One region of the Citrobacter rodentium NBRC 105723 genome, then DNA from elsewhere that is predicted to be linked to it. Evidence: predicted binding sites of a transcription regulator. Region 1 holds the regulator's gene; each other region holds the start of a gene.
What was found. The regulator PhoB, encoded in region 1, activates phosphate uptake and scavenging genes when phosphate is short. The targets are predictions, from matches to a motif close to CTGTCATAAAACTGNCNNAT.
Positions count from the first base shown of each region.

Region 1 (10,565 bases):
ATCATCGGCCACAGCAGCCATTTACTGGCGTCAAGTTCCCGCCAGGCCAGGCGTAAACCCGCCTGTCGCCAGCCCCAGACCGATACCGCCATCAGCGCCAGCACACCGGACAGCACCCAGGCGTCCTTACTGAACATCAGTTGCGATGCGCCTGTCAGCGCGACCATCCAGAACAGTAAACCGCCTGCCAGTAATACCCGGCTTCCTCGCAGGATAATCTGACGCCACAGCCACGCACCTGCCAGCCAGCACAGGCTGAGCACTGCGAATATCAGCATCAGGCTGAGCGCGGTCGTATCACCGATCAGCGCCCACAGCGCGCTGACGAACGCCAGCACCAGCAGCGCGGTGCCGCTGTAGCTCATGCTTCGCTGCTGCTGTTGAACGCCCAACCACAAAATGCCCAGCCCTTCCAGCGCCCATGCCATCGCCGTCCAGCGCGCCGACAGGGCCAACGGGATAGCCAGCGTGGTAAACGCGCCGCCCAGCGCCAGCGCCGCCAGCACCAGCGGTCTGCCCGCCGAAGGATAACGACGCAATGCCAGCCAGGCTAACGCAAGATAACCCCCTCCATAGCCCAGCGCGCTGAGCGCCGGACCGTACGCCCAGTGGAGGGTCATCGCATACTGCATCCCAAAACCGATTAACGGCGGCGCAAACAGCAGCACGCCGTCGATAATCTGTTTGTTTTTCTCCTGCGCCCGTAGCGACAGCGCCACGCTCAGCACGCCGAAAATCAGGATATTCGCGACCAGGAAAAGCTGACAGTTAAGGTAATACGCAGGCTGATAGTCATCCATTCCCCACAGGCCGCCCACACCAAAGGTAAAGAGCAGGCCAAGCAGGTTCAGCTCGCGCCAGTGCTGCCAGATACTGATAACGAGAATGCCGGCAGAAAGCAGCAGATAGAAAGAAAACAGCGCTATATAGTTGCCGCTGCCGTCAGAGAGCAGCAACGGCGCGAGATAACCGCCGAGGCTTGCCAGCATCGCCAGACTGAGCGCTTTTTGCAGAATCGCCAGCACGACGCTCGCCGCGCAAATAGCGAGTAGCAGCGCAAAAGCCAGCGTCATCGGCAGCATTTGCCAGAGCCGGAACGCGCCAAAGACGGTGAGATAGAGCACGCCTGTCGCCCCGCCCTGCAAAATCAGCGCATAAACCGGCTGCTTATGCCGCAATCGCCAGCCAACGCCGAGCAGGACAATGGCAAACAGCGCGGTAGCCGCCAGCCGCAGCTCAAGCGGGAACAGGGAATGTTCAACCGTATAGCGCAGGAGGAAAGAAAGACCGAGGAACAACAACAGAATCCCGAGCTTCGCCAGCGGATTGCCCTGCATAAACCAGCGCGCCAGCGAGGTTATCACGCCGCCAAAAGCGGAGGGCTGCTTTTCCGCTGCCCGCGTGGGCGTCGGGAGCGGGGCGCGTTTTGCCGCTTCCGGCGGACGGTGCGCCTCCCAGGAAGTTGTCGGTTCAGGCGTAGCCTGTGCAACAGATCCGCGCTTCACGAACGTTTCAGCCGACTGCACTGGCATCTGCGCTGCCGGGACGTCCTTAGGTTTCCCGATACCCTGCTGCTCCAGCTCTTCCACCCGGCGGCGAAGTCCGGCAAGTTCAGCACGGGTTGCCGAACTACGGTTAAAGGCGACAATGGCCAGAGCTGGTGCTACCACCAGCGCGAACAACAAAACGATGCAGCCCAGGATTAAAAGGTCGTCCATGTATTCACCTTCACTGTACGGGATCGCCTAAGATTGACACAATTTGTCACATTCACGCTATCCCTGAAGGTGAAAAAGTCAGCCGCTGGCTTTCAGTGGGTATAAGTTAATGACCGAACCAGACGGCGGCGGATATCGCCGGTAAAGTCAACACGCCATCCTGCAAATCGGCCTTCCCCTCTTTTAGTTGCCAGGTTTTGACGTTCAGCAACGGCGATGCCGGCAGGACCACTTCGCAGGCCTCTCCGCGATTGATTGCCACCAGCACGCGCTGCTGGTTATAAACGCGCAAAAACACCACTACGTTATCTTCCGCGTAAATCACCTGGCACCCGCCGTAGCGCAGCTCCTGGCTGCGCTGGCGCAGTTTCGCCATACGCTGATAGAGAGCAAACAGCGCGGCGTCCTGTTTTTCCGCCTGCCACGGGAAAGTCTTACGGCAGAACGGATCGTTATTACCGTCCAGCCCTACCTCATCGCCGTAGTAGATGCAGGGCACGCCCGGCCAGCTGAACAGCCAGACCACCGCCAGCGGCAGACGAGCGACATCTTTGCCGAGCAGCGACTTAAAGCGCGCGGTATCGTGGCTGTCAAGCTGGTTGAACATCCGTAGCTGCTGCTGGTGCGACAGCCCGGCTCGGTAATTATCCATCCACGCCATACAGCTCTGCGCGTCAATCTGCTGCGGATCGTAAGAGATATCGGTATTGGCGAGGAATCCCCACAGCGGAAAGGTGAAGCCGCGATAGTTCATCGCCGCGTCTTCGGCATCCGCTTGTAGCCACTGACGGGCGTCGCCAAAGTGCTCGCCGACGATATAGGCTTGCGGCTGCGTTTCTTTCACCGCCTGGGTAATACCGGCGACATGGCGAAGATTATTGCGCGCGCCGCCGCCCTCGCCCAGCATATGCACCACGTCGAGCCGCCAGCCGTCCATGTTCCACGGCGCTTTCAGCCAGTGGCGCACAATGCTGTCTTCACCGCGGTAGATTTCATTGACCAGGCCGTCGGACTGGTAATCCAGCTTCGGCAGGCTGGGATAGCCCAGCCAGTCCAGCGCCACGCCTTCGGCAGAAAAACTGTACCAGTCGCGCCACGGCGACTCCGGATTGTGGCACGCGCCGCCGGTTCCCCGGTTATGGCGGTCAAACCACGCGTGGGAATCGCCGCTGTGGTTAAACACGCCGTCCAGCACCAGACGCATCCCCCGTTGCCGGGTGTTATGCCGCAAGCGCATCAGCGCCGCATCGCCGCCAAACTGCGGGTCTACGTGGCGATAATCTTCGGTGTCATATTTATGCACGCTCGGCGCGACAAATACCGGGTTCAGGTACAGCGCCGTTACGCCAAGTTTTTTCAGATACGGCAGTTTTTCACTGATCCCGTCGAGATCGCCGCCGTAGAAGGTCGATCCGCCCGCCTGCGCGCTCAGCGGATCGTCCCAGTCGCGCAGGATTACCTCCCGCCCGGCCGCGTGATGAAAATAGACCTTATCCTGCTGCTCCTCGCGCGGCTCGCTGCGGGCAAAGCGATCGGGAAAGATCTGATAGAAGATTTGATCGGCCACCCACTGCGGTCCGTTATCCGGCACATCAACAGCGAACTGTTCCAGACGCGCGGGGGGAAAAGGGCTGAATCCCTGCGGCGTAAACCAGCGCTGGCGGTCGTGCCACAGCAGCTTAAAGCTGTAGCGGCGGCGCGGCTGGCCGCCGGAAAGATCGACAACCGCGCGCCACGCGGTGATGCCAGGATACGGCTGGCTGCGCAGCTTGCGCATGACCAGCGACGTTTCTTCATTGTCATGTTCCGCACGCAGCGTCACGCCCTGCGGCGGGTTTTCTCCGCTCAGCCAGAGCGTTATGGAGAGCTTATCCTTGTTTTGCTTAACAAATGGGGCAACCGGAAGGTGCCAGGCGTTCAACATCACAAATCCCCTTTGATGAAAATGCGCTCACCTTGCCACAGCAGTTTACAGGATAACTCATCATCAGAAGGTTTATTGGGGGAGGAGTCCGGGGGAGGATATTGTTTCGCCATTGCCGGATGGCGATGCTGACGCATCTTATCCGGCCTGCAAATGTTTGCAGGCCGGAGACACCGTTACTGCGCCAGCTGGCGGTCGTGACGACGCTTAAACATCCAGCCAATCAGCAGCAGGACAATCCATGCGAAACCGACGTACAGCGAAATGCGGGTATCCGGATGGTAGCCAATCAGCCCGATGATAAACACCAGGAAAATCAGCCCCACAACGGTTGTCGCCACGCCGCCCGGCACCTTAAATTTCAGCGCCCTGACCTCTTCCGGCGGCAGACGGCGGCGGAAGGCAATTTGCGACAGCAGGATCATAATCCACACCCACACCGTCGCGAAGGTGGCCAGCGAGGCGATCACCAGGAAGACATTTTCCGGCATGATGTAGTTGAGATAAACGGCAAACAGCAGCGCGATGGTCATCACCAGCACCGTCACCCACGGAATACCGCGACGCGATGTTTTAGCGAACACCTTCGGCGCGCTGCCCTGCTCCGCCATGCCGTGCAGCATCCGGCCGACGCCAAACACGTCGGAGTTAATCGCCGACAGCGAAGCGGTAAGCACCACAAAGTTCAGAATACTGGCGGCAAAGGTAATGCCCATATGCTGGAAGGTCAGGACAAACGGGCTACCGTTGGTGCCCACCTGATTCCACGGGTAAATAGACATAATGACGAACAGAGTACCCACGTAGAACACCAGAATACGCATCGGCACCGAGTTAATCGCGCGCGGGATCGATTTCTCCGGGTCTTTCGCCTCCCCGGCGGTAATGCCGATGATTTCAATCCCGCCGTAGGCGAACATCACCATCTGTAGCGACATCACCATCCCCAGCCAGCCGTTGCTGAAGAAACCGCCGTTACTCCACAGGTTATGGATGCCCGTCGGCTGGCCGCCGTTGCCAATTCCCCAGATGATGATGCCGAAACCGGCGACAATCATGATGATAATGGTGGCGACTTTAAAGAAGGAGAACCAGAATTCCAGTTCGCCGAATACCTTCACGCTCATCAGGTTGATGGCGCAGATCAGCAGCACCACGCTGAGCACCCAAATCCAGTGCGGCACCGCCGGAAACCAGACGCCCATATAGATGCCGAATGCGGTAACGTCGGCGATAGCGACAATCAGAATTTCAAAACAGTAGGTCCAGCCGGTGATGTAGCCCGCCAGGGGGCCGAGGTTTTCCTGCGCATAGCGCGAAAAGGAGCTGGCGGCAGGGTTGTGTACAGACATTTCACCCAACGCGCGCATAATGATATACGCCGCGACCCCGCCAATAATGTACGCCAGCAACACGCTTGGCCCCGCCATTTTGATGGCGTCCGCCGAGCCGTAAAACAGCCCGGTGCCAATTGCTGAACCCAGCGCCATAAAGCGAATGTGCCGGGTGCTTAGCCCACGCTTTAGCTTGTTATTACTTTCCATCAATTCCTGACCCATCAACACAATAAAAAACCACGGGGTTAAAGATAACCCCGTGGTCAAAACATACTGTCAGCAATCTTAGTGAGCGCCGGAGGTCACCTGCCGACCCGCGGCGCGATCCCAGATAATCGCCAGGACCACTATCACGACGGTGGGAATTAACCACGCCAGCCCCTGCTCCGCCAGCGGTAAACGCTGCGTCCAGGCCGGTAACACGTCGCCGATTGCCGATGCTTTAATCCCGTCAAGGATACCAAAAAGCAGGCTGATAAACATCGCCGGTGCGATAACGCGGGACGAATTATGCCACCATGAGCGGGTAAAACTTAATACCACCAGTGCGATACACGGCGGATAAATCGCCGTCAGCACCGGGATAGAGATCTGGATCAGGTGACTCAGCCCCAGGTTGGAAACCACCATTGAGAACCCGCCGAGGATAAACACCAGCGAGCGATAAGAGAGCGGTACGTACTGCGCGAAAAACTCCGCGCAGGCGCAGGTCAGGCCGACCGCCGTCACCAGGCAGGCGATGAAGATCAGCGCCGCCAGCAGCAGGCTGCCCGCCCCGCCAAAGGTGTGCTGCACGTAAGCGTGGAGGATCGCCGCGCCGTTAACGGACTGATCGACCAGCGTCGCGCTATCTGAACCCAGACGGAACAGCGCCAGATAGAGCAGCGTCAGGCCAACGCCCGCCATCAGACCCGCCCAGACGGTATAACGGGTCAGCAGACGTGACTCGGTCACGCCGCGAGAACGCGCGGCGTTAACAATCACGATCCCAAACACCATCGCGCCCAGCGTATCCATCGTCAGATAGCCGTTGACAAAGCCGTTGGAGAACGCCGCGTTTTCATAAGCTTCCATCGCGTGGCTGATCGGTCCCGCCGGCCAGATAATGGCGGCCACGGACAGTACGATCAGGGCGATAATTTTCAGCGGCGCCAGGAAGTTGCCGACGGTATCCAGTAATTTGCCCGGATAGAGCGACACCAGAATGACCAGCGCAAAGTAGATCACGCTGTAGATAAACAGCGGCATGGCCGAGTCGCCGGTCAGCGGGGCGATGCCCACTTCAAAGGAGACGGTGGCGGTACGCGGCGTGGCGAACAGCGGCCCGACCGCCAGATAGCAGACGGTCGCCAGCAGGACGCCCGCCACTTTACCAATCGGGGTGCTCAGGCTGTCCACGCCGCCGCCGACTTTCGCCAGCGCCACCACGGTTAGTACCGGCAGGCCCACCGCGGTAATCAGAAAGCCGAAAGCCGCAGTCCAGACGTGCTCGCCCGCCTGCAGACCGACCATTGGTGGAAAGATAATGTTTCCTGCGCCGACAAACAGCGCAAAAGTCATAAAGCCAAGGGCGATAATATCGCGCGATTTCAACTGATGGGTCATAAAACTTACGGCCTGTGGATGTGGTGTTAATTAAATGAAAATTTTTGCCTGTCCCTGTGGGAATATATTGCGGCTTTATTAAGCAATTCCAGCGGGATATGCTCCCCGACTGGCGCGGCGAAGAATAGTTTTTCGATTTACCGCCTCAATGCAGTCGCTCTGACAGCATCCGGGGCGCAATTTAAACGCTTATAACGTTTTAAAGCAAGGAGCGTTCTAAAAACTGGAACATTATAGCGATATAAGAATTCAGATTAGTATAAAAAACCACTTTAAAGAAAAAGTCATAGCTTATCATGCGAACAAAAAACAACCAACCGCAGCGCTATTTAGCGAAGCGTAGTTGACTGCAAACAAAATAAGCCAGCATTCGCTGGCTTATGGCAATATTGCATTACAATCGCCTGTCAGGTGGTTTTCTGGCAATTAAACGTTCCGGCAGCACAAAGCTGAAGCGCGTGCCTTTCCCCGGTTCGCTGTCGATGGTTAAGCGACTTTCATGATGATTCAGCGCATGTTTGACGATTGCCAGCCCCAGCCCGCTGCCGCCGGTTTGTCTTGAGCGCGCTTTATCGACGCGATAAAAACGTTCGGTCAGCCGCGGAAGATGCTCCGCCGCAATCCCCGGCCCGTTATCCTCAATGCTGAATTCCGCGCCGTGCGGCACCGCGCGCCAGCACACGGTGATATGGGTGCCTTCAGGCGTATGGTTGACGGCGTTATACACCAGGTTTGAAATGGCGCTACGCAACTGCTCTTCGTTACCCAGGACTTTCAGCTGATTATCGATGTCAAAGCTGAAGGTGTGCTTTTGCTGGCTGAGCGTCTGCGCTTCGCGCTCCACCATGTGCAGCATCATCGGCACATCGACCTGTTCATTAAGCAGCAATACCGGCGAGGCTTCTATCTTCGACAGGGTCAGCAACTGCTTCACCAGCCCCTCCATACGGAAAGTCTGCTCCCGCATCGTCAATAGCGCTTTCTCACGCGTGCTCCCTTCCAGCGGCTGCTCGTGCATCATTTCAAGATAGCCCTGCAACACGGTAAGCGGAGTGCGCAGCTCGTGGCTGACGTTGGCGAAGAAGTTACGTCTTGCCCCCTCAAGCTGGTGCATCTGGGTCACGTCGCGGGCAACCATCAGCAGCTGCTTGTCGGTGTAGGGCATCACGCGAATCTCCAGATGCCGCCCGGTATTGAGCACCAGATTTAACGGTCGGCTGAAATCGCGGGTTTTCAGATACTGGGTAAACTCCGGATAGCGCAGCAGGTTGAGGATGTTCTGCCCGTTATCGTCCGGCCAGCGTAAGCCCAGCAGCTGTTGCGCCAGGCCGTTACACCAGAAAATGCCGCCCTCTTCGGTGGTCAGCACCACCGCGTCCGGCAGCGATTCGGCTCCGCTGCGAAAGCGTTTGATCAAATTGCCCAGCTCGCGCCGACGCTTTTTGTTGCGCAGCTGCATCTGATGCAACCCGTACAACAGCGGCTCCCAGCTTCCGCGTCCCGGCGGCGGCGTCATGCTTCTGTCGACCCACAGCCACCAGGACAGGCGTAATAAATTCCAGAAATGCCAGATAAGCAGTCCCGTTACCGATGCCAGCAAAAACCACGGCAGGTAACCGAAAAAAGCGCTGAGGATAAAGGCCGGGATACAACACAGGATCAGTTCCAGCACCAGCCTCTTCCATGACAATCTTTCCAGCACGCGTCACACTCCATTAAAGCCCGACAACGCAGGCCAGGCTTAGCTAGTCATTCAGAAGCGGGTCGAAAAACGATACCCCGTACCACGCACCGTCTGAACCATACGATCGTGACCGCTGGTTTCCAGCGCTTTGCGCAGACGGCGAATATGCACATCGACCGTGCGATCCTCAACGTAGACGTTGGTGCCCCAGACGTGGTTCAGCAGCTGTTCACGGCTGTAAACGCGCTCCGGATGCGTCATAAAGAAGTGCAGCAGTTTAAATTCGGTCGGTCCCATGTCGAGCGGGTTGTCGCCGGTCATCACGCGATGCGAAGTCGGGTCCAGGCTCAGCCCCTGCATCTCAATCACCTCTTCCACCGCCATCGGTGAAATGCGGCGCATCACGGCCTTAATGCGCGCCACCAGCTCTTTCGGGGAGAAGGGTTTGGTAATATAGTCGTCCGCGCCGGTTTCCAGACCGCGAACGCGATCCTCTTCTTCGCCTCTGGCGGTAAGCATCACCACCGGAATATCGCGGGTCATCGCTTCACGCTTCAGATGTTTAATAAACTGTAGACCAGAACCGCCGGGCAACATCCAGTCGAGGAGGATCAGATCCGGCCAGGGTTCATTAAGTTGGTTCACCGCAGTGTCATAATCTTCGGCTTCGACAGGCTGAAAGCCATTTTGCTCGAGCACGAAGCAGACCATTTCGCGAATTGCAGCTTCATCCTCTACGACCAGAATACGTCTCGCCATGATTTACCCTGTTTTATTTAAATAGCCAGTCATCAATGCGGCGTCATTATGCGTCAGTTTTATGACAGATTTATGAAAAAGATAGCGCAGCCTGATGTCAGGTTGTTGATTTATTACAAGCCGCCCAGGAGATATTACCGTTCGTGACAGGGTATAATCCCCGTCACGCTTTTTCATCAGGGAACCGTTATGCGCCTCCTGCACACCTCTGACTGGCATCTGGGACAAAATTTTTACAGCAAAAGCCGCGCCGCGGAACATCAGGCCTTTCTCGACTGGCTGCTGAGCACGGCGACAGAACAGCAGGTGGACGCCATTATTGTCGCAGGCGACATTTTCGACACCGGTTCGCCGCCAAGCTACGCCCGCGAACTGTATAACCGGTTTGTCGTCAGGCTACAGCAAACGGGCTGCCATCTGGTGGTGCTGGCGGGCAATCATGACTCTGTCGCCACGCTCAACGAGTCCCGCGAGATTCTGGCGTTTCTGAATACCACCGTTGTCGCCAGCGCCGGTTGCGCGCCGCACATCCTGCATCGACGCGACGGCACGCCGGGCGCGGTACTGTGCCCGATACCGTTTTTACGCCCGCGTGACATTGTGACCAGTCAGGCGGGGCTAAGCGGCCAGGAAAAGCAGCAGCACCTGCTGAGCGCGATAACCGACTACTATCAGCAGCAGTATCATGAAGCCTGCGCGCTGCGCGGCGAACGCGCGCTGCCGATTATCGCCACCGGCCACCTGACCACCGTGGGCGCGAGTAAAAGCGACGCCGTACGCGACATTTACATCGGGACGCTGGATGCCTTTCCTGCGCAAAATTTCCCGCCTGCCGATTATATCGCCCTGGGCCATATCCACCGGGCGCAGAAAATTGGCGGCACAGAACATATCCGTTATTGCGGTTCCCCCATCGCCCTGAGCTTTGACGAGTGCGGTAAAAGCAAGTGCGTGCATCTGGTGAGCTTTGAAAACGGCAGGCTGATGAGCGTCGAAAGTCTCACCGTACCAATAACCCAGCCGCTGGCGGTGCTGAAAGGCGATCTTGCCGCTATTAGCGAACAGCTTGAGCAGTGGCGGGACAGCAGGCAGTCGCCGCCGGTCTGGCTGGATATCGAAATCACCACCGACGAGTATCTCCACGATATACAGCGCAAAATCCAGGCCCTGACCGAAACGCTGCCCGTCGAGGTGCTGTTGGTGCGCCGCAGCCGGGAGCAGCGCGAGAGCATGTTAAGCAGCGAACGACGTGAGACGCTGAGCGAACTGAGCGTCGACGAAGTCTTTGAACGCCGCCTGGCGCAGGTGGAGCTGGCAGAACCCCAGCGCCAGCGGCTGACCGCGCTGTTTCATACCACCGTACAGGCGCTCGCCGGGGAGGATGTCGCATGAAGATTCTCAGCCTGCGCCTGAAAAACCTTAACTCGCTGAAAGGGGAATGGAAGGTCGATTTTACGGCGGAGCCGTTCGCCAGCAACGGCCTGTTCGCCATCACCGGTCCGACAGGAGCCGGTAAAACCACCCTGCTCGACGCCATT
Region 1 covers NZ_CP082833.1:5,092,656-5,103,220, forward strand. The annotation lists gene K7R23_RS24285 (DUF2339 domain-containing protein) at 1-1,718, opposite strand, end outside; gene malZ (maltodextrin glucosidase) at 1,825-3,642, opposite strand; gene proY (proline-specific permease ProY) at 3,819-5,186, opposite strand; gene brnQ (branched-chain amino acid transporter carrier protein BrnQ) at 5,265-6,584, opposite strand; gene phoR (phosphate regulon sensor histidine kinase PhoR) at 6,979-8,286, opposite strand; gene phoB (phosphate response regulator transcription factor PhoB) at 8,338-9,027, opposite strand; gene sbcD (exonuclease subunit SbcD) at 9,217-10,419, shown strand; gene sbcC (exonuclease subunit SbcC) at 10,416-10,565, shown strand, end outside.

Region 2 (10,565 bases), 1.5 Mb from region 1:
TGCGCCGGCACCGGACTGACTTCGGTAATGTTTTCAATAACGTGACCAAATTTATCTTTCCGTACCAGACGCGACCCCGGCTTGCCCATCAGCTGCGCATTAAAGCTTTTCTCGATGCCTTCGATGCCCTGCCCGTCAATATTGGTGAAGCCGATCAGATTGGCGGCGACATGGCCTGCCGGATAAAAGCGACGCGACTCTTCGCGCAGGTTAATACCGGGAAGATTGAGTTGGTCGATCCACTGCGCCTGCTGCGGTGAAACCTGCCGCGCCAGATAAAGAAAGCGACCCGTTGGCGCATGGTTAACGCGTTCCGCCAGCGTACTGAGCGATAAATGCAGCGTATCAGCCAGCGCCTGCCAGCGTGCGTCATAGCCGACGCCGCCTTTACTCAGCAAGGTTTTCGGATCGGCCCAGACGGCATCCACCGGCACGCTGACGGCCAGCGGATGCCCTTCCCTGTCGACGATCATCCCGCGTGGCGACGCGGTGGTCACCTCACGCAGTGAGCGCATGTCCTGCTGCCTGACCAGCTTATCGGGGGAAATCAGCTGCAGCCACGCCACCCGGCCCAGCAATAATCCAAGACTCAGCAATATCGCCACACAAAGCAGCGCAAAACGCACAGGGGTAAAACTCCTGGCCGCGCCGTCACTTTTCTTTTTCACCGTTACTCCCGCTTCGCTTTTCTGGTCAGGTGGATGATTTAACGGGAAGTTCCGCCGGAAAGCGGTGAGAACAATGCTAATAACGGTGTGGCTTTGCAACAAATCACTAACGGAGGAAGGTTTTGTAATATTTTGAAGGAATCTGAATTAAAAAGCCCCGCATCTGCGAGGCTTTAAATCTGAGATTGCTGCGCCTGAGCGCATCAAATGAGAGGTGTCGATCAGATAGCGGTTACGTTAACAGCAGCCGGGCCTTTCTGGCCGTCCTGAATTTCGAACTCAACGTTCTGGCCTTCAGCCAGGGTTTTGAAGCCGTTACCCTGGATTGCAGAGAAGTGTACAAACACGTCTTTGCTGCCGTCTGCAGGAGTGATAAAGCCAAAACCTTTAGACTCGTTGAACCACTTAACTTGACCTTTAATCTTTGCCATTTGCAAAATTCCTTAGAATGTTTTCTTCGCCCGCAGGCATAACTTAGATAAAACTGAGACATTACTGCTTGAGGCACTAATATAAGGTTCGGCAGAGAAGCGGTATTCAACGACAACGTGTTTACTCAGGACTTCTTTACTGAAAATGCCACACATAAACAGAACTGTACCTCGTTTAACCCAAAACGTGTTATCACATACAACGTTAATTATGGCAAGCCATTTTTAAACGTGTCTCGATCCGTCGCACAAATCTCGCAAGTCGATAACAAGCGACTGCACAGTTATGCGTCAACATTGATACCGAATGAGTCTCGCGGCGTTTCGGCAACTACGCCGGAACGGTTGCGCAACAAGGACTTCATAACCATAGACCAGGATTTTCAGAACCGCCAGCTTCTCCCGGCTACCTTTTGTCCGCCTGCGTCGTTTGCACAAATTTTGCTTTGTTATGCATAAATTGTCTTAACGCAAAAAAGGGATAGTTGCATATTCAACATACATTTTATCCCGTCGCGATTACCCTCAATCTTATGCACTAATTTAATGAAGGAATGATGACAATGCACAAAAAAAGGGAGAGAAACGTTTCGCTAAAAATAAAACAATGACGCTTACAATAAAAACGAAGATCGTTTTATTTACCCGTCGGGAAATATAATTTCACGGCCCGGGCCGTTAACGCTTTCATTGTTCGATGAAATTATCTCATGCGCGAAGCGGGAAGGACATGCACTGATTATGTGCATCATGTCGGAACAGGAAGGAGCGACCCGCAAGACGCGGCGTCGCTCACTTCCCGCTGAAGGGCTTAACGCTCTGCGACCAGACGGATGATGTCATCATCCGTTTTGCCGCCGTTTGCCGTCGCGGGCGCCTCAGCCGGTTTCGCCGGCTCATTCGCCTCACACAGACGGCGCAGCAACGCGTTTTGCCTTTTCTGCTGTTCGAGCAATGCTTCAAGCAACTCAATCTGCTCGTTGGCGCGCGAACTGGCGCGGTTAACAAAGAACCACAGCGCCAGCCCCACAACAAGTACCACCATTGATACTATCAAAGACGCAAAATTCAGTATGCCAGCATTTACAACTTCGTTCATTTCACCACCTCAAAGTAGACGGCGCATTCTACCACTGCTACAGAGGAAGGAAATCAACGGATGCCGAAATGGCATCACCAGGGGATAAATTTATTGATGGCGCAAATTCCGCTGAAAAATTGTACATCCTGATCGCACATAAGGTTGACCACCTGAGCCCACAGCAGCAGACATACAGGTACAACAACCATGACCAGAATTATCCATCGAAACTTTTTCACTCCGCTCTCCGCATCAACCTCTTAGGCTGCCAGCTTACCATTCCTATCTTAAACCGGGGCTAACTGTAGCGAGATTGTATCTTTTTAGGAATCATTCACTTGTTTCAAGAAATGTAAACGCTAAGCTCAGCGTAGCAGAGAAGAAAAAGAGGTTGTAATGCGTATAATTATTCGCGCCGTCGTGGTGCTTGCGCTGGTCTGGATTGGGTTATTGCTGAGCGGTTATGGCATACTGATTGGCAGCATGGTGAATGCGGCAGGGCTTGGACTTCAGTGCAAATACCTCACCGCCCGCGGGACTGCGACCGCACAATATGTCCATTCTGATAGCGGAATCATCGGCCTGACGGACTGCCCGTTACTGCGTAAAAGCACGGTTGTCGTCGATAAGGGCTAAGCGCCAGGATATTGAGCATAAAAAAACCAGCCTGCAATCGGGCTGGTTTTTTACAATCTGGCGTCGATCAGAACGGATAATCGTTATAACCCATCTGCTCAGAAATCTTACGCGCTGCAGTATGCAGCATGGCGACATATTCGTGCAGACGCTCTTCAGAAAAACGCAGCGTCGGGAACGAGATACTCAGACCCGCGATCACCACGCCGAAACGGTCGAATACCGGCACGCCGATACAGCGCAGACCTTCTTCCTGTTCTTCGTTATCTTCGCCGTACCCCTGCTCGCGCACTTTATCAAGCAGCGGCAGCAGCTCTTCCGTCGTAGTGATGGTGCGTCCGGTGCTGCGCTTATACTCAACGCCGTCCAGGATCTGTTTGACTTCATCCCGGTCACGCCAGGCCAGCAACACCTTACCAATGGCCGTGCTGTACAGCGGGTTGCGGCGACCGATGCGCGAGTACATGCGCAAATTATACATGGAATCAATTTTATGGATGTAGACAATGCTGTCCTCGTCCAGCGCCCCGAGGTGAACCGTTTCTTTGGTCAGGCGAGAAAGCTCGCGCATCTGGATATCCGCGCTACGGATAAGATCGACATTTTGCAACGCGCGTGCGCCCAGTTCAAACAGCTTCAGGGTCAGGGAATATTTCTCTGACTCCCCTTCCTGCGCCACATAGCCCAGGGTTTTCATGGTCTGCAAAAAGCGATAAACGGTGCTTTTTGACATCATGACGCGCTGAGACAGTTCGGTAATCCCTATTTCACGCTCCTCTCCCAGAGCCTGCAAAATGCCAAAAACTTTTAGCACGGAAGATACAGAATCAGGCTGTTTATCCAGATCTGCGTTAGCCATCTATCACCTCATTACGAGTGTTTTATAAAATTCAGAACGAGTTTTTATTATAATTTCACGCTCCGGCGCCCGCAATCCATCTTTGCTTACTTCGTTACAAATCTGCGACATAACGCCTGAATATCAGTGCTAAAATCGTTACCTTGATCATATTCCTCACAAATAACATCACTTATATGAATATAACTCAGGCCGACGGCCTGCCGCTGCCCCAACGATACGGCGCAATTTTAACCATCGTCATCGGGATCTCAATGGCCGTGCTTGACGGCGCGATTGCCAACGTGGCGCTTCCCACCATCGCGACCGATTTGCAGGCCACCGCCGCCAGCTCGATCTGGGTGGTCAACGCCTATCAGATCGCCATTGTCGTCTCGCTGCTCTCCCTTTCGTTTCTCGGCGATATGTTTGGCTATCGCCGCATTTATAAGTGCGGCCTGGTAGTATTTGTCCTGGCCTCGCTTTGCTGCGCGCTGTCCGACTCGCTGCAAATGCTGACGATGGCCCGCGTGGCGCAGGGTTTCGGCGGCGCGGCGCTGATGAGCGTTAACACCGCGCTTATTCGCCTGATTTATCCGCAGCGCCATCTTGGCCGCGGTATGGGCATTAACTCTTTTATCGTCGCCGTCTCATCCGCCGCCGGACCAACGATTGCCGCTGCCATCCTCTCCATTTCATCCTGGAAATGGCTGTTCCTGATTAACGTCCCGCTGGGTATCATCGCCCTGCTGCTGGCAATACGTTTTTTACCCCCTAACGCTTCAAGGGGGAGCAAGCCACGCTTCGATCTGCCGAGCGCAGTGATGAACGCGCTGACGTTTGGCCTGTTGATCTCGGCGCTCAGCGGTTTTGCGCAGGGACAATCGCTGATCCTGATCGGCGCCGAACTGGCCGGACTGCTGGTGGTAGGCTTTTTCTTTATCCGCCGACAGCTTGCCTTACCGGTGCCACTATTGCCTGTCGACCTGCTGCGTATTCCGCTCTTTTCGCTGTCTATTTGTACCTCAATCTGCTCTTTCTGCGCGCAGATGCTGGCAATGGTATCTCTTCCCTTCTATCTGCAAACCGTCCTCGGACGCAGCGAGGTTGAAACCGGGCTGCTGTTGACCCCCTGGCCGCTGGCGACGATGGTGATGGCGCCGCTGGCCGGCTATCTGATTAAGCGCGTTCATGCCGGATTACTCGGCGCGCTGGGTATGGTGGTGATGGCTGGCGGCCTTTTTGCTCTCGTCATGCTGCCCGCCGCCCCAGCCGATCTGAATATCATCTGGCCGATGATCCTCTGCGGCGCGGGCTTTGGTCTGTTCCAGTCGCCCAACAACCACACCATCATTACTTCCGCCCCACGCGAACGCAGCGGCGGAGCGAGCGGTATGCTGGGCACCGCCCGGCTGTTGGGACAAAGTACGGGAGCGGCGCTGGTTGCCCTCATGCTCAACCATTTCGGCGATAGCGGCACCCACGTTTCTCTGCTGGCCGCCGCTATACTGGCGTCCGTTGCGGCGATAGTCAGCGGCTTACGGATTACGCAACCACGCGCGCAGGCGTAAAAAAAGCGCGTCCGTAGACGCGCTTTCAGAGTTACCGTTTTGCCGGATGGCGAAGCGAGCGTCTTATCCAGCCAGTGATAACCGTCGCTTACTTCAGATATTCCCCGCTGCGCAGCGCTTCAATACGTTTATCCAGCGGCGGGTGCGTCATAAACAGCTCGCTAATCGATTTACCTTTACCGTTGATGCAGAAAGCCATCATGTTGGAGGCTTCCTGCGGCTCGTAGCTGGTTTTCAGACGCTGCAGCGCGGCAATCATCTTTTCACGCCCCACCAGTTTCGCGGAGCCTGCATCGGCGTGGAATTCACGGTGACGCGAGAACCACATGGTAATAATGCTCGCCAGAATGCCGAAGACCAGTTCCAGCACCATCGCGACCGCAAAGTAAATCATCGGGTTGCCGTTGCTGCCTTCGCCTTCATCGCGGTTACCGCCCAGAAAACCGGCGGCAATCTGCGCCAGAATACGCGAAATAAAGATAACGAAGGTGTTCACAACGCCCTGAATCAGCGTCATGGTGACCATGTCGCCATTGGCGATATGGCTGATTTCGTGCGCGATTACGGCTTCTGCTTCATCCGGGCTCATATTCTGTAACAGCCCGGTGCTGACCGCGACCAGCGAGGCATCACGGCGCGCGCCGGTGGCAAACGCGTTAATGTCCGGCGCGTGATAGATAGCAACCTGCGGCATAGCGATACCGGCCTGACGCGCCTGCATGGCGACAGTATTCATCAGCCAGCGTTCTCTTTCGTTGCGCGGTTGCTCAATGACTTCACCACCGACGGAACGTAACGCCATCCATTTAGACATCAGCAGGGAGATGAAGGAGCCGCCAAAACCAAACAGCAGCGCCATGATCATCAGGCCCTGAACGCTGCTCGACTGGATCCCGGTCAGACTCAGCACCAGCCCGAACACGACCATCACCGCCAGGTTCGTCAGCAGGAAGAGCGCGATTCGCATCATAATTTTCTTTTAACCTCAACTTAACAAAACGCACTATGCGATTACCCACATCGTATGGGTAGTGTGGCTATTTTCAAGCATCAGCGGGCTGTAAGTCACCAGAAAGACACAACTTTACATTTTGTTGCGTCTGGCTGACGTGTTTATGCGCTTGTTAAAAAAACAGGCACAATTTCTTGTGCCTGTGCGGTTATTTTGTCGGAGCGGGCTGTTCCGCGGGCTTCTCTTTTTCGAGATGCGCCAGATCCAGCGCGATTTTCACCGTTTCATCAAGATACGGATCCGGCTCCTGATAATCTTTTGGCAGATCGTCGAGTTTGCTGAGCGGCGGTTTTCCTTCACGCTTAAAGCGATCGTTGATACGCGCCAGGCGCATCGCATCATCTTCGTTATTCTCTTTTTCACGCTGCGCGAAATTGAGCGAGACTATGTTGCGCTTGTCCTTCATCGCATTGAAGCGGGCAATATCCTTAAGGATATACTGGAACTCAGGATCGCTGGCAATACGCGCATTGTGCGCTTTCAGCAGTTCAGGACCGAACGGCCTGAGATCGTCCGATTTCACGTAGGTTGCCGCATCAATGCTATCCCACGGCAGCGCGTTGTCTTCGAACTTCTCACCGGTTTCCGTCTCTTCATTCCCGGTCGGCATGATGATATCCGGCGTAACCCCTTTACGCTGGGTACTGCCGCCGTTTACCCGGTAGAACTTCTGAATCGTGTACTGCACCGATCCCAGCGCAGGCCACTCCGGACGCAGCATCTGATCGTAAATACGGTTCAGAGAGCGGTATTGCTGTACCGTCCCTTTACCGAAAGTGGGTTCGCCCACAATCAGCGCCCGTCCGTAATCCTGCATTGCCGCCGCGAAGATTTCCGAAGCCGATGCGCTGAAGCGATCGACCAGCACCACCAGCGGACCTTTGTAGTAAACAACGCCGTCGGTATCGCTGTCTTCGCGCACTTTGCCGTTATTGTCGCGCACCTGAACGACCGGACCCGCAGGGATAAACAGGCCGGAAAGCGAAACCGCCTCGGTCAGCGCGCCGCCGCCGTTGGTGCGCAGATCGATAACGATGCTGCTGACGTTCTGTTTTTCCAGCTTCTGCAACTGGACTTTGACATCTTCCGTCAGACCGACATAGAAGCCCGGAATATCCAGCACGCCGACCTTCTCTTTACCCACCGTCTTCACGGACATTTTAACCGCCCGATCTTCAAGGCGAATGCGCTCGCGCGTCAGGGTAACGATACGGGTTTTGGTTCCCTTGCCGGCAGGCAGAATTTCCAGACGAACCTTGCTGCCTTTCGGCCCTTTAATCAGGGCGACAACGTCATCCAGGCGCCAGCCAATCACATCGACCATGCCCTTGCCCGCTTGCCCCACGCCGACAATGCGATCGCCAACGCTAATCGCCTTGCTTTTCGCCGCCGGGCCGCCCGCGACCATCGAATTAATGACCGTATAGTCTTCATCCATCTGTAATACCGCGCCGATACCTTCGAGAGAGAGGCTCATTTCGGTATTAAACTGCTCGGTATTGCGTGGCGAGAGGTAGTTGGTATGCGGATCGATTTCACGGGCAAACGCCGTCATCGCCAGAGAAAAGACGTCTTCGCTGTTGGTCTGCGTCAGGCGGCGAATGGCGGATTTATAGCGGCGCGTCAGCGTCTCGCGAATTTCTTTATCAGTTTTGCCGGTCAGCTTCAGGCTTAATTCGTCGAATTTTACCTTTCCGTCCCACAGCGCGTTCAGTTCGGCCTCATTTTTCGGCCAGGGCGCTTTGCTGCGGTCCAGATTAAAGTTGTCGTTGCCGGTAAAGTCCATCGGACGTTCCAGCACCTTCAGCGCATACTGGTAGCGCTCGAAACGGCGCTTCTGCGCCAGATTGTAGAGATCGTAAAAGACGTCAAGCTTTCCCGTGCGTAGCTCATCGCCGATGTCGCCTTTTTTCTTCGCGAACTGCGCCACATCTTCAGCCAGCAGAACGTTGTGGCTGTAGTCGAGCAAATTCAGGTAACGATCGAAAATTTTGGCGGAAAAGTCCGCATCGAGATCGAACTGACGGTAGTGCGAGCGCGTAAAACGCGACGTTATACGTTCGCTCACGGTCGCATGTTGCGTTTCTTCCTTAAGGAGCGGAATTTGATCGGCACGCGTAATGTCGTCTACAGCGAAGGTCTGGCCTGCTATCGCAAGCAGGCCAGCTAACGCGGTAAGCCTAAAAAATCTGTTCATGCCAGGCCTGGCCTCCGTTTCAGAACACCAGGTGTTCTGCGCGTACAATCAAAGACATACCCGAATTCAGCTGTACACGGACGCCATCTTTGGTGATTTCTAATACGGTGGCATCCATCGCATCGTTGCCTGCTTTCACCTTCAGAGACTGCCCTACGCTCAGAACGGAAATGTCCGATACCGGCGTCAGTTTCTCCTCACGAGGCGCACGCGGAGCTTTAGCTGCCGGTTTTTCAGTACGCGGTTTACGTTCGGTCACGTCTTTACGGCGCGGCGCCGGACGCGGCTTACGCTCGCGACGCGGGGCGTCTGCGGTTTCGCCTGCGGCAGCGGCAGCTTCGCGTTTTTTCGCTTGCTGTTCGGCACGCTGCGCCTGAACGCGGGCTTTCGCCTCTTCCAGCTGCTTACGCGCGTGTTCAACGTGCTGCTCATCCAGCTCACCGCAAGGATTGCCGTCGAGATCCACACGCGTCGCGCCCGGCTTAACGCCGTAAAGGTAGCGCCAGCTGGAGGTATAAAGACGCAAAGCGGAACGGAGTTGCGTTTTGCTGAGGTTCATTTCGCCCCCAATACGCTCTACCAGATCCTGAAAAATGCCAATTTTCAGCGGGCGCGCTTCACCTTCCGCGCTAAAACACTGCGGAAAACGTTCGGCCAGAAACGCGATAACTTCTTTACTGCTATTCAACTTAGGTTGATTTTCCATGAAATTTCCTGATTACAACGGACGTAGCCAACAAGCCGCAGGCATGAACAGGCGTCATTATAATGACGCCATCAGTAATTGCTACGTTATCCGTTGATTATCCTGCGACGCTCGCAAAGAATTTTTTGTAATCCGACGCTGCAAGCACGGTTTCAAGCAGAACGACAAGCTGGCGAAGCCCCGCTTCATCTTCTGCGGTGAAGCGGCCAAACGCCGTACTGTCGATGTCAAGCACGCCGATAAGCTGTTGATTTACCGTAATCGGCAGCACGATTTCGGCGTTACTGGCGGCATCGCAGGCGATGTGCCCGTCGAAGGCGTGAACGTCATCAATACGCTGCACCTGGTTTTGCGCGATCGCCGTGCCGCAAACGCCACGCCCGACCGGGATACGCACGCAGGCGATTTTGCCCTGAAACGGACCTAATACCAGCGTGTCGTTTTCGAGCAGATAAAAACCGGCCCAGTTCACTTCCGCAAGTCTTTCGTACAAGAGCGCGCTGGTATTCGCCAGCGTCGCCAGGAAACTGCTTTCCCCTGCCATTAGGGCCTGAAAATCGCGGTGCAGATCCGCGTAAAGCTCTGTTTTGTTCATTATATAATCACTTAGTTGTCTTACCTAAACTGCCAGCCTATTAAAATAAGCATTAAATGCGTTATTGCTCAAGATCATTCCCGTCATGAGTTAAGATTACATAAATCTAACATTTTGAAACACGATACATGGCTCTTAAGACGCAACGGATTACGCCAACAAAAAAAATAGCGATCTGGTCCATTAGCGAAGCGCTTCCGCGTGCTCACTATCAGCGTTGCCCTCAGTGCGATATGCTGTTTAGCCTGCCGAAAATGCGCTCGCACCAGAGCGCTTACTGTCCGCGCTGCCAGGCGAAAATTCGCGACGGCCGCGACTGGTCGCTGACCCGGCTGGCGGCGATGGCGGTCACCATGCTGCTGCTGATGCCTTTTGCCTGGGGCGAGCCGCTGCTGCGCATCTTTCTGCTGGGGATCCGCATAGACGCCAACGTGATGCAGGGGATCTGGCAGATGACCAGCCAGGGCGATCCCATAACCGCAGCGATGGTGTTTTTTGGCGTCGTCGGCGCGCCGTTAATTCTGGTGACCTCCATCGCTTATCTGTGGTTTGGTAATATCCTCGGGATGAATTTACGCCCTGTCCTGCTGATGCTGGAAAGGCTGAAAGAGTGGGTGATGCTGGATATCTATCTGGTCGGCATCGGCGTCGCCTCGATTAAGGTTCAGGATTACGCTTATTTACAGCCCGGCGTCGGACTTTTCGCCTTCATCGCGCTGGTGCTGCTGAGCGTTCTGACCCTCTCGCATCTTAACGTCGAGCAGCTCTGGGAAAGGTTTTATCCGCAGCGTCCGGCAAACCGGGCGGATGAAAAACTGCGCGTCTGTCTC
Region 2 covers NZ_CP082833.1:3,602,954-3,613,518, reverse strand. The annotation lists gene ftsI (peptidoglycan glycosyltransferase FtsI) at 1-668, opposite strand, end outside; gene cspE (transcription antiterminator/RNA stability regulator CspE) at 890-1,099, opposite strand; gene K7R23_RS17140 (DUF2627 domain-containing protein) at 1,112-1,255, opposite strand; gene K7R23_RS17135 (YebO family protein) at 1,911-2,198, opposite strand; gene mgrB (PhoP/PhoQ regulatory lipoprotein MgrB) at 2,273-2,419, opposite strand; gene K7R23_RS17125 (YobH family protein) at 2,577-2,816, shown strand; gene kdgR (DNA-binding transcriptional regulator KdgR) at 2,884-3,675, opposite strand; gene K7R23_RS17115 (MFS transporter) at 3,852-5,225, shown strand; gene htpX (protease HtpX) at 5,314-6,195, opposite strand; gene prc (carboxy terminal-processing peptidase) at 6,386-8,434, opposite strand; gene proQ (RNA chaperone ProQ) at 8,454-9,140, opposite strand; gene K7R23_RS17095 (GAF domain-containing protein) at 9,238-9,735, opposite strand; gene yebS (membrane integrity lipid transport subunit YebS) at 9,864-10,565, shown strand, end outside.
Region 2: kdgR (DNA-binding transcriptional regulator KdgR) is a predicted target of PhoB. The motif match lies at 3,767-3,786, and genes of this name have one in related genera.

Region 3 (10,565 bases), 360 kb from region 1:
ATCGCTCTGGCGGCGAAAGAGGGGCTGGCGCTGCTTAACGGCACTCAGGCGTCGACGGCCTTTGCGCTGCGCGGCCTGTTTGAGGCGCAGGAGCTGTTTGCCTCCGCCGTGGTCTGCGGGGCGTTGACCACCGAAGCGGTGCTGGGATCGCGCCGTCCGTTTGACGCGCGCATTCATGCCGCACGCGGCCAGCGCGGGCAGATTGATGCGGCGGCGCTGTACCGGCATCTGCTGACGGACACCAGCGCGCTGGCGCAGTCGCATCGTAACTGCGATAAAGTGCAGGACCCTTACTCGCTGCGCTGTCAGCCGCAGGTCATGGGCGCCTGTCTGACCCAGATGCGGCAGGTACAGGAGGTGCTGCTGGCGGAAGCGAATGCCGTATCCGATAACCCGCTGGTCTTTGCGGCGCAGGGCGAAGTGATCTCCGGCGGCAACTTCCACGCCGAGCCGGTGGCGATGGCGGCGGATAATCTGGCGCTGGCGATTGCCGAAATCGGTTCGCTCTCCGAACGACGGATAGCGCTGATGATGGATAAACATATGTCTCAGCTGCCGCCTTTCCTGGTGAAAAACGGCGGCGTGAATTCCGGCTTTATGATAGCCCAGGTGACGGCGGCGGCGCTGGCCAGCGAAAACAAGGCGCTGGCGCATCCGCACAGCGTCGACAGCCTACCGACCTCGGCGAATCAGGAAGATCATGTGTCGATGGCGCCAGCGGCGGGGCGCAGGCTGTGGGAGATGGCGGCGAATACCCGCGGCGTGGTTGCCGTCGAGTGGCTGGCGGCCTGTCAGGGGATTGATTTACGTGAAGGGTTAACGTCCAGCCCGCTGCTTGAGCAGGCGCGGGCGACGTTACGCGAACGGGTGAGCCATTACAGCGACGATCGTTTTTTCGCCCCGGATATTGCATGCGCCACCGAACTGCTGGCGCAGGGCGCGCTGCTGCGCTTAGTACCGGCGTTTTTGTGAGTATTGCCGGACGGCGACGCGAATGCGACTTATCCGGCTTACAGACTAATTCCTGTTTTGCAGGCCGGGCAGGGCGTTTTACGTCGCCACCCGGCACAGAACAGATTAACTGAACATCGCGGTTAACGATGCGCTGGCCAGCGAATGAAAATGGACGTTGAAGCCGACCATCGCGCCGCTGGACTCCTCATCGACCTCAATGCGTTCCACGTCCAGCGCATGCACGGTGAAGATATAGCGATGGGTTTCCCCTCTCGGCGGCGCCGCGCCGCCGTAGCCCGCTTTGCCGAAGTCGGTGCGCGTTTGCACCACGCCGTCCGGTACGGCCACCAGACCGGAACCGAAGCCCTGAGTCAGCACGCGGGTATCGGCGGGCAGATTCGCCACCACCCAGTGCCACCAGCCGGATCCGGTTGGCGCGTCGGGGTCGAAGCAGGTGACGACAAAACTTTTGGTTCCCGCCGGAACCTCATCCCAGGCCAGATGCGGCGAAATGTTGTCGCCCTCGTAGCCCATACCGTTAAAAACGTGGCGCAGCGGAAGTTTATCCCCGTCGCGCAGATCGTTGCTGATTAGTTTCATGCGCTCTCCTTCATTAACGTAAAAAGTGTAGCGATAAAGCGTACAGCTTACCGCTGTTTAAACGCTAAAAAATGTTTCCTCGCGCACAGCTTCATTGACGGCCTGCGTCAGACGGCGCAGCTGTTCCGGTTGGATGATGTAGGGCGGCATCAGGTAGATAAGCTTGCCGAACGGGCGGACCCAGACGCCCTGGCGGACAAAGAACTGTTGCAGCGCCGCTATGTTTACCGGACGGGTAGTTTCCACCACGCCGATAGCCCCCAGCACCCGCACGTCCGCCACCTGGGGCGAATCTGCCGCGGGAGCTAATTCTTCGCGCAGTTGCGCTTCAATCGCCGCCACCTGCCGCCGCCAGTCGCCGGATTCCAGCAGCGTCAGGCTGGCGTTCGCGACGGCGCAGGCCAGCGGGTTGCCCATAAACGTCGGGCCGTGCATAAAGCATCCGGCTTCGCCGTTGCTGATGGTTTCCGCTACCTGGCGGCTGGTGAGGGTGGCGGAAAGGGTCATCGTGCCGCCGGTGAGCGCCTTGCCCAGACAGAGAATATCCGGCGCAATCCCGGCGTGCTCGCAGGCAAACAGCCTGCCGGTACGGCCAAAGCCGGTGGCGATCTCATCGGCGATCAGCAGAATTCCCTCCCGGTCGCACATCTGGCGGATGCGCTGCAGCCACTGAGGATGGTAGATGCGCATTCCGCCCGCCCCCTGGACGATTGGCTCAAGGATCACCGCCGCGATCTCATGGCGGTGAGCGGCCATCAGGCGGGCAAAGGCGACCATATCGCGCTCATCCCATTCGCCGCCCATCCGGCTTTGCGGCGCAGGGGCAAACAGATTTTCCGCCAGATAGCCTTTCCACAGGCTGTGCATTGAATTGTGCGGATCGCAGACCGACATCGCGCCGAAGGTATCGCCGTGATAACCGTTACGAAACGTCAGGAAACGCTGACGGGATTCGCCTTTCGCCTGCCAGTACTGCAAGGCCATTTTCATCGCCACTTCCACCGCCACCGAGCCGGAATCGGCAAGGAATACGCACTCCAGCGGCGCGGGCGTCATCGCCACCAGCTTCCGGCACAGCTCAATGGCCGGCGCATGGGTGATGCCGCCAAACATCACGTGCGACATGGCGTCAATCTGCGTTTTCATCGCCGCGTTGAGCTGCGGATGATTGTAGCCATGAATTGCCGCCCACCACGACGACATGCCGTCAACCAGGCGTTCGCCGCCGGATAAAATCAGTTCGCAGCCTTCCGCGCGCTCGACCGGAAAGACCGGCAGCGGCGAGGTCATGGAGGTGTAAGGGTGCCAGATATGGCGCCGATCGAATGCGAGATCGTCCGTTGTCATAATCGACTTGTAAACCAAATTAAAAACATTTAGGTTTACGAGTCTACACGGTTCTCACAACAAAACGTAGAAAATTATGACCAATCATTCTCGCTGGACGCTGTCGCAAGTCACCGAATTATTTGAAAAACCACTGCTGGAACTGCTGTTTGAAGCCCAGCAGATCCACCGCCAGCACTTCGACCCGCGTCAGGTGCAGGTCAGTACCTTGCTGTCGATTAAAACCGGCGCCTGTCCGGAAGACTGCAAATACTGCCCGCAAAGCGCGCGCTATAAAACCGGGCTGGAGGCCGAGCGGCTGATGGAGGTGGAGCAGGTGCTGGATTCGGCGCGCAAAGCAAAAAACGCCGGTTCGACCCGTTTCTGTATGGGGGCGGCGTGGAAAAATCCCCACGAGCGCGATATGCCCTTTCTCGAGCAGATGGTGCAGGGGGTGAAAGCGATGGGACTGGAGGCCTGCATGACTCTCGGCGCCCTGAGCGAATCACAGGCGCAGCGGCTGGCGGCGGCCGGACTGGATTACTACAACCACAATCTCGATACCTCGCCGGAGTTCTACGGCAATATCATCACCACCCGCACCTATCAGGAGCGGCTCGACACGCTGGATAAGGTGCGCGACGCCGGGATCAAGGTCTGCTCCGGGGGCATTGTCGGACTTGGCGAAACGGTGAAAGATCGCGCCGGATTGCTGCTACAGCTGGCAAATCTGCCGACGCCGCCGGAAAGCGTGCCGATCAACATGCTGGTGAAGGTCAAGGGCACGCCGCTGGCGGATAACGACGATGTTGATGCTTTCGATTTTATCCGCACCATCGCCGTGGCGCGCATCATGATGCCCGCCTCGTATGTGCGTCTCTCCGCCGGTCGCGAGCAGATGAATGAACAAACCCAGGCGATGTGCTTTATGGCCGGCGCGAACTCCATCTTTTACGGCTGCAAGCTGTTGACCACGCCGAACCCGGAAGAGGACAACGATCTCCGGCTGTTCCGCAAGCTGGGGCTGAATCCGCAGCAGACCGCCGTGCTGGCGGGAGATAACGAACAGCAGCAGCGGCTGGAGCAGGCGTTGAGGACTCCGGACACCGACGCTTACTACAACGCGGCAGCAGTATGAGCTGGCAGCAGAAGATCGACGATGCGCTGGCCGCGCGTCGCGCGGCGGATGCCCTGCGCCATCGCTGTACGGTGGAACAGGGGACCGGACGCTGGCTGATTGCCGGTCAACGCCGCTTTCTCAATTTTTCCAGCAACGACTATCTGGGCTTAAGCCGCCATCCGCATATTATCCGCGCCTGGCAGCAGGGAGCAGAACGTTTTGGCGTCGGCAGCGGCGGTTCCGGCCACGTCAGCGGCTACAGCGTGGCCCATCAGCGGCTGGAAGCGGCGCTTGCGGACTGGCTGGGCTACCCGCGCGCGCTGCTGTTTATCTCCGGCTTTGCCGCCAATCAGGCGGTGATTGCCGCGCTGATGGCGAAGGATGACCGCATCGTCGCCGATCGCCTGAGCCACGCCTCGCTGCTGGAGGCGGCAAACCTCAGCCCGGCGCAGCTTCGCCGTTTTACGCATAACGACCCGCAGCATCTGGCGCGCCTGCTTGACGCCCCCTGCGCCGGACAGCAGCTGGCGATCACCGAAGGGGTGTTCAGCATGGATGGCGACAGCGCGCCGCTGGCGGCGATTCATCGCGCCGCCGGGCAGCGCAACGCCTGGCTGCTGGTGGATGACGCCCACGGGATAGGCGTCTGCGGCGAAGAAGGGCGCGGAAGCTGCTGGCGACAGCAGGTTAAACCCGAACTGCTGGTGGTGACCTTCGGTAAAGGCTTTGGCGTCAGCGGCGCGGCGGTTTTGTGCGCGGAGAGCGTGGCGGATTACCTGTTGCAGTTCGCCCGGCATCTGATTTACAGCACCAGTATGCCGCCCGCCCAGGCGCAGGCGCTGAGCGCCGCGCTGGCGGTGATTCGCGGCGAGGAAGGCGATGCGCGCAGGGCCAGGCTTTCGGCGCTGATCGCGCGTTTTCGCCGCGGCGTCGACCATAGTCGCTTCCGGCTGGCGGAATCAGACAGCGCCATTCAGCCGCTGATAGTAGGTGATAACGCGCGGGCGCTACAGCTGGCGGATGCCCTGCGCGGCAAAGGGTTCTGGGTGACGGCCATCCGTCCGCCGACGGTGCCGACGGGCACCGCGCGTCTGCGCCTGACCCTCACCGAAGCGCATCAGCCTGCTGACATTGACCGTCTGCTGGAGGCGCTGCATGACGCAGGTGAATAAACAGGCCATTGCGGCGGCGTTTGGCCGCGCGGCAGGTCAGTATGAGCAACATGCGCAGCTCCAGCGCCTGAGCGCGGAAGCGCTGCTGGCGCTGTTACCGCAGCGAACCTATGAGCAGGTGCTGGACGCCGGATGCGGCCCCGGTCTTCTGAGCCGCTACTGGCGCGCGCGGGGAAGCATGGTCGCCGCGCTGGATTTGTCATCGCAGATGCTGAATGAAGCGCGTCGACAGAACAGGGCGCATTACTATCTTGCCGGGGATATCGAGTCGCTGCCGCTGGCGGAGGCGACCTTCGATCTGGCATGGAGCAATCTTGCCGTCCAGTGGTGTAACGATTTGCGCGGCGCGCTGAGCGAGCTTTACCGGGTGGCGCGGCCCGGCGGCAAGGTGGCGTTTACCACACTGGCGAACGGATCGCTGCCGGAGCTGCGCCAGGCGTGGCGGGCGGTGGATAACCAGCATCATGCGAATCGCTTTTTGCCGCAGACGGCGCTGCACGATGCCCTGCGCGGCTGGCGCAGCGAGAGCCGTTTGCAGTCGATCACCCTGTGGTTTGACGACCCGCTCAGCGCCATGCGGTCGCTGAAAGGCATTGGGGCGACCCATCTTCATGGCGGACGGGAAGCGCGCGTCCTGAGCCGCGCGCAGCTGCAAACGCTGCGGCTGGCCTGGCCGCAGAGGCAGGGGAAATATCCGCTCACTTACCATTTTTTTGCAGGAGTCATTGAACGTGACTGAACGCTATTTTGTTACCGGAACCGACACCGAGGTCGGAAAAACCGTCGTCAGCTGCGCCTTGCTGCAGGCGGCAGGGCGAGCAGGACTGTGCACGGCGGGCTATAAGCCGGTCGCTTCCGGCAGCGACATGACGCCGCTGGGGCAGCGCAATAGCGACGCCCTTGCGCTCCAGCGCCGCAGCAGCCTGCCGCTGGAGTACGCAGCGGTGAATCCTTATACCTTCGCCGAGCCGACCTCGCCGCACATTGTCAGCGCCGAAGAGGGCAGGCCCATCGAGGCGGGCGTGATGTCGGCGGGGCTGCGCGCGCTGGAAACGCAGGCGGAGTGGGTGCTGGTGGAGGGGGCGGGCGGCTGGTTCACCCCGCTGGCGGCGAACTTTACCTTCGCCGACTGGGTGCAGGCGGAACAGTTGCCGGTAATACTGGTGGTCGGCGTGAAGCTGGGCTGCATCAACCATGCTCTGCTGACCGCGCAGGCCGTCCGCCAGGCGGGGCTAACTCTTGCTGGCTGGGTCGCTAATAATCTCCAGCCGCCGGGAAAACGCCACCGTGAGTACATGGCGGCGCTCAGCCAGATGATACCTGCGCCCCTGTTGGGCGAAATCCCGTGGCTTGCGGTCAATGCGGAAAGCGCCGCCACAGGACAATATCTCGATCTTAGCCGTCTGAGCGGCAAATAAAAGGCGAAATTGCGAGCCAGCTCTCGCCTCAGCGGACCGTTTCGTTAGCTGATTAAAATCAAAAATTAGTGATAATTTTTTTTTATCGCCGCCGAAATGCTCTGCGGGGCGAAATTGCCAGGCGGCGGGGCATACGGGCTGGAAGCAGTTATCCACTATTCCTGTGGATAACCTTGTGTATTAGAGTTAGAAAACGCAGGGTAAGCGAGAGAACACGCGGCTTCCAGCCAAATTGACGCGAAAGACGCCTTTGTTAAATATTATTTAAATTTCAATTGGTTAAATAAAATCAATGGCTGTCAAGAAACCGTCATTGAGTGCAATAAAAGTTTCATGACAGGACTTGACAATGTTAATGAAACAATTGGTCTGGGGATAACCCCGCTGACCAGTGTATTATCTTGTTGGCGCTGAAATTTTATCCGCCTTCAGTTTGCGGTGTCGGCGCGTAACACAAATTCGCCCATGCGCTACTGTTTTTTCATCCAGTATTTTTTACTGGCAATATTATCCTCTGCGAGTAAAATTACAATCCTGCCCGCCCATTGCTTCAGGTAGCCGCTCATGAGTAAACCGTTCAAACTGAATTCCGCATTTAAACCGTCAGGCGATCAGCCCGAGGCGATCCGCCGCCTGAAAGAGGGGCTGGAGGATGGTCTGGCGCATCAGACGCTGCTTGGCGTAACGGGATCGGGGAAAACGTTCACTATCGCCAACGTGATCGCGGATCTCCAGCGTCCGACGATGGTGCTGGCGCCGAACAAAACCCTGGCGGCGCAGCTGTACGGCGAGATGAAAGAGTTCTTCCCGGATAACGCCGTCGAGTACTTCGTCTCCTACTACGACTATTACCAGCCGGAAGCTTACGTGCCCAGCTCCGATACCTTCATCGAAAAAGATGCGTCGGTAAACGAGCATATTGAGCAGATGCGCCTGTCGGCGACCAAAGCGCTGCTGGAACGTCGCGACGTGGTGGTGGTGGCCTCGGTGTCGGCGATCTACGGCCTGGGCGATCCGGACCTGTATCTGAAGATGATGCTGCACCTGACGGTGGGGATGATTATCGACCAGCGCGCCATCCTGCGCCGTCTGGCCGAACTGCAATATACCCGTAACGATCAGGCTTTCCAGCGCGGCACCTTCCGCGTGCGCGGCGAGGTGATTGATATCTTCCCGGCGGAATCCGACGACATCGCGCTGCGCGTGGAGCTGTTTGACGAAGAGGTGGAGCGGCTGTCGCTGTTTGACCCGCTGACCGGGCATGTGGAAGGCACCGTTCCGCGCTATACCATCTATCCCAAAACGCACTATGTGACGCCGCGCGAGCGCATTTTGCAGGCGATGGAAGAGATTAAAGACGAACTGGGCGAGCGGCGGAAAAGCCTGCTGGCGAATAACAAGCTGCTGGAAGAACAGCGCCTGAGCCAGCGTACCCAGTTTGATCTTGAGATGATGAACGAGCTCGGCTACTGCTCGGGGATTGAAAACTACTCGCGCTATCTCTCCGGGCGCGGGCCGGGCGAGCCGCCGCCGACGCTGTTTGACTACCTGCCGGCGGACGGCCTGTTAGTCGTTGATGAATCGCACGTGACCATTCCGCAGATTGGCGGTATGTACCGCGGCGACCGGGCGCGTAAAGAGACGCTGGTGGAGTACGGTTTCCGTCTGCCCTCCGCGCTGGATAACCGTCCGCTGAAGTTCGAGGAGTTTGAGGCGCTGGCGCCGCAGACTATTTACGTCTCCGCGACGCCGGGGAACTATGAGCTGGAGAAATCGGGCGGCGACGTGGTGGATCAGGTTGTACGTCCGACCGGCCTGCTGGATCCGGTGATCGAGGTGCGTCCAGTGGCGACCCAGGTGGACGATCTGCTCTCTGAAATCCGCGCCCGCGCGTCAATCAACGAGCGCGTGCTGGTCACCACCCTGACCAAACGGATGGCGGAAGATCTCACCGAGTATCTGGAGGAGCACGGCGAGCGGGTGCGTTATCTGCACTCGGACATCGATACCGTTGAGCGGATGGAAATTATTCGCGACCTGCGCCTGGGCGAGTTTGACGTGCTGGTGGGGATCAACCTGCTGCGGGAAGGTCTCGACATGCCGGAGGTGTCGCTGGTAGCGATTCTTGACGCCGATAAAGAAGGGTTCCTGCGTTCCGAACGTTCGCTGATTCAGACCATTGGCCGTGCGGCGCGTAACGTTAACGGTAAAGCGATTCTGTATGGTGATAAGATCACCGCGTCGATGGCGAAGGCGATTAGCGAGACCGAGCGTCGTCGGGAGAAACAGCAGCAGTACAACGCCGAACACGGTATTACGCCGCAGGGGCTGAACAAGAAAGTGGTCGATATTCTGGCGCTGGGGCAGAACATCGCGAAGACCAAAGCGAAGGGCAGGGGCAAGTCACGCTCTACGGCGAAGGCGGATAGCGTCGAGATGGATATGTCGCCGAAGGCGCTGCAGCAGAAGATCCACGAGCTGGAGGGGCAGATGATGCAGCATGCGCAAAACCTCGAGTTCGAAGAAGCGGCGCAGATCCGCGACCAGCTGCATCAGCTACGCGAGCTGTTTATCGCGGCCTCGTAATCAGTTGTTTCGCAGGAGTATCAGGAAAAGCCCGGCGAGGCACATGCCGGATGGCGGGGTAAACCCCCTTATCCGGCCTACGGCCTGATATCTGGCATCGTGCACCGCCGGATGGCGGGGTAAACCCCTTATCCGGCCTACGGTCTGATACCTGGCATCGTGCACCGCCGGATGGCGGGGTAAACCCCTTATCCGGCCAGCCGTAAATCATTAACTCATACGATTAACCCAGCGCCTGGACCGCTTTTTCCAGCGCGCTGTGCAATAGCTGGCGATCGTGGCGATAGGGAATGTCGCTGGCTTCGAGCACCGCCTGAATCACCACTCTGTCGCTGACCGCGGATACATCCACCTTCGGCCCGACCACTACGGCATCAATGACGCGCTTACCTACGTACTGCTCCATAATCGCCAGCTTATCGGCCAGCGTCAGGCTGGCTGCCGGCAAGCTCAGTTCGCGTCCCAGATTGCCGATATAGACCATCGGCGCCTGGGTACGGCGCAGCGCCTGCGCCAGATCGCTTACCAGCAGGATCGGCATCAGGCTGGTATAAAAACTGCCGGGACCAATCAGGATTAAATCCGCTTCGTTAATCGCCTGCACCGCTTCCCGCGTTGCAGGCACGTTTGGCGACAGCATCAGCTCCTGCGGCCGGGCAGTCAGCTGATCGATATTCACCTCGCCGTAGACTTCATGTCCCTGGTCGTCAATGGCCATCAGGTCAACCGGCAGCTCCGACATCGGAATTAAATGCGCGTCCACCTTCAGCAGATTGCGAATTAAATTGATTGCCTCCAGAGGCCGCACGCTCAGATGGTCCAGCGCCTTTAACATCAAATTTCCGAGGTTATGGCCGGAAAGTTCGCCGTTACCGCCAAAACGGTACTCAAACATCGCCGAGGGGACGCTCGGTTCGGTGATCAGCTGGTTAAGACAGTTGCGCATATCGCCCCAGGCGATGCCGCCTTCCGCGCGGCGAATGCGTCCGGTGGAGCCGCCGTTATCGGTGGTGGTGACAATACCGGTCAGGCGTGAGCTCAGTGAAGAAAGAGAGGAGAGAACGCGTCCTAATCCATGCCCTCCGCCGAGAGCGACGACACGATCCAGGTCAGCCAGCGTACGATTGCGCATAAAATTTCCTGAAGTCAGATTTACCCCGCTACAGTAGCGCAAATCGCCGGTTTGCAGCAATTCACACACGACGGGGAAGGAAAATAAATTCTTTCCGACTACCTCTTTAGGATGAAATGCGGGTTACGCTGAGATGATGTATATCAATGCAAAAATGCGATTTTCGCTTATTCTGTAGCGAAATAGCACGATCGTGACGCTATATATAAGTTTATATAGCGTAAGGCGTAAATGGCAAAGTGGTCGTTTACGCGCTA
Region 3 covers NZ_CP082833.1:4,733,223-4,743,787, reverse strand. The annotation lists gene hutH (histidine ammonia-lyase) at 1-972, shown strand, start outside; gene K7R23_RS22600 (kinase inhibitor) at 1,078-1,554, opposite strand; gene bioA (adenosylmethionine--8-amino-7-oxononanoate transaminase) at 1,612-2,901, opposite strand; gene bioB (biotin synthase BioB) at 2,978-4,018, shown strand; gene bioF (8-amino-7-oxononanoate synthase) at 4,015-5,172, shown strand; gene bioC (malonyl-ACP O-methyltransferase BioC) at 5,156-5,911, shown strand; gene bioD (dethiobiotin synthase) at 5,904-6,590, shown strand; gene uvrB (excinuclease ABC subunit UvrB) at 7,155-9,176, shown strand; gene yvcK (uridine diphosphate-N-acetylglucosamine-binding protein YvcK) at 9,400-10,308, opposite strand.
Region 3: uvrB (excinuclease ABC subunit UvrB) is a predicted target of PhoB. The motif match lies at 6,887-6,906, and genes of this name have one in related genera.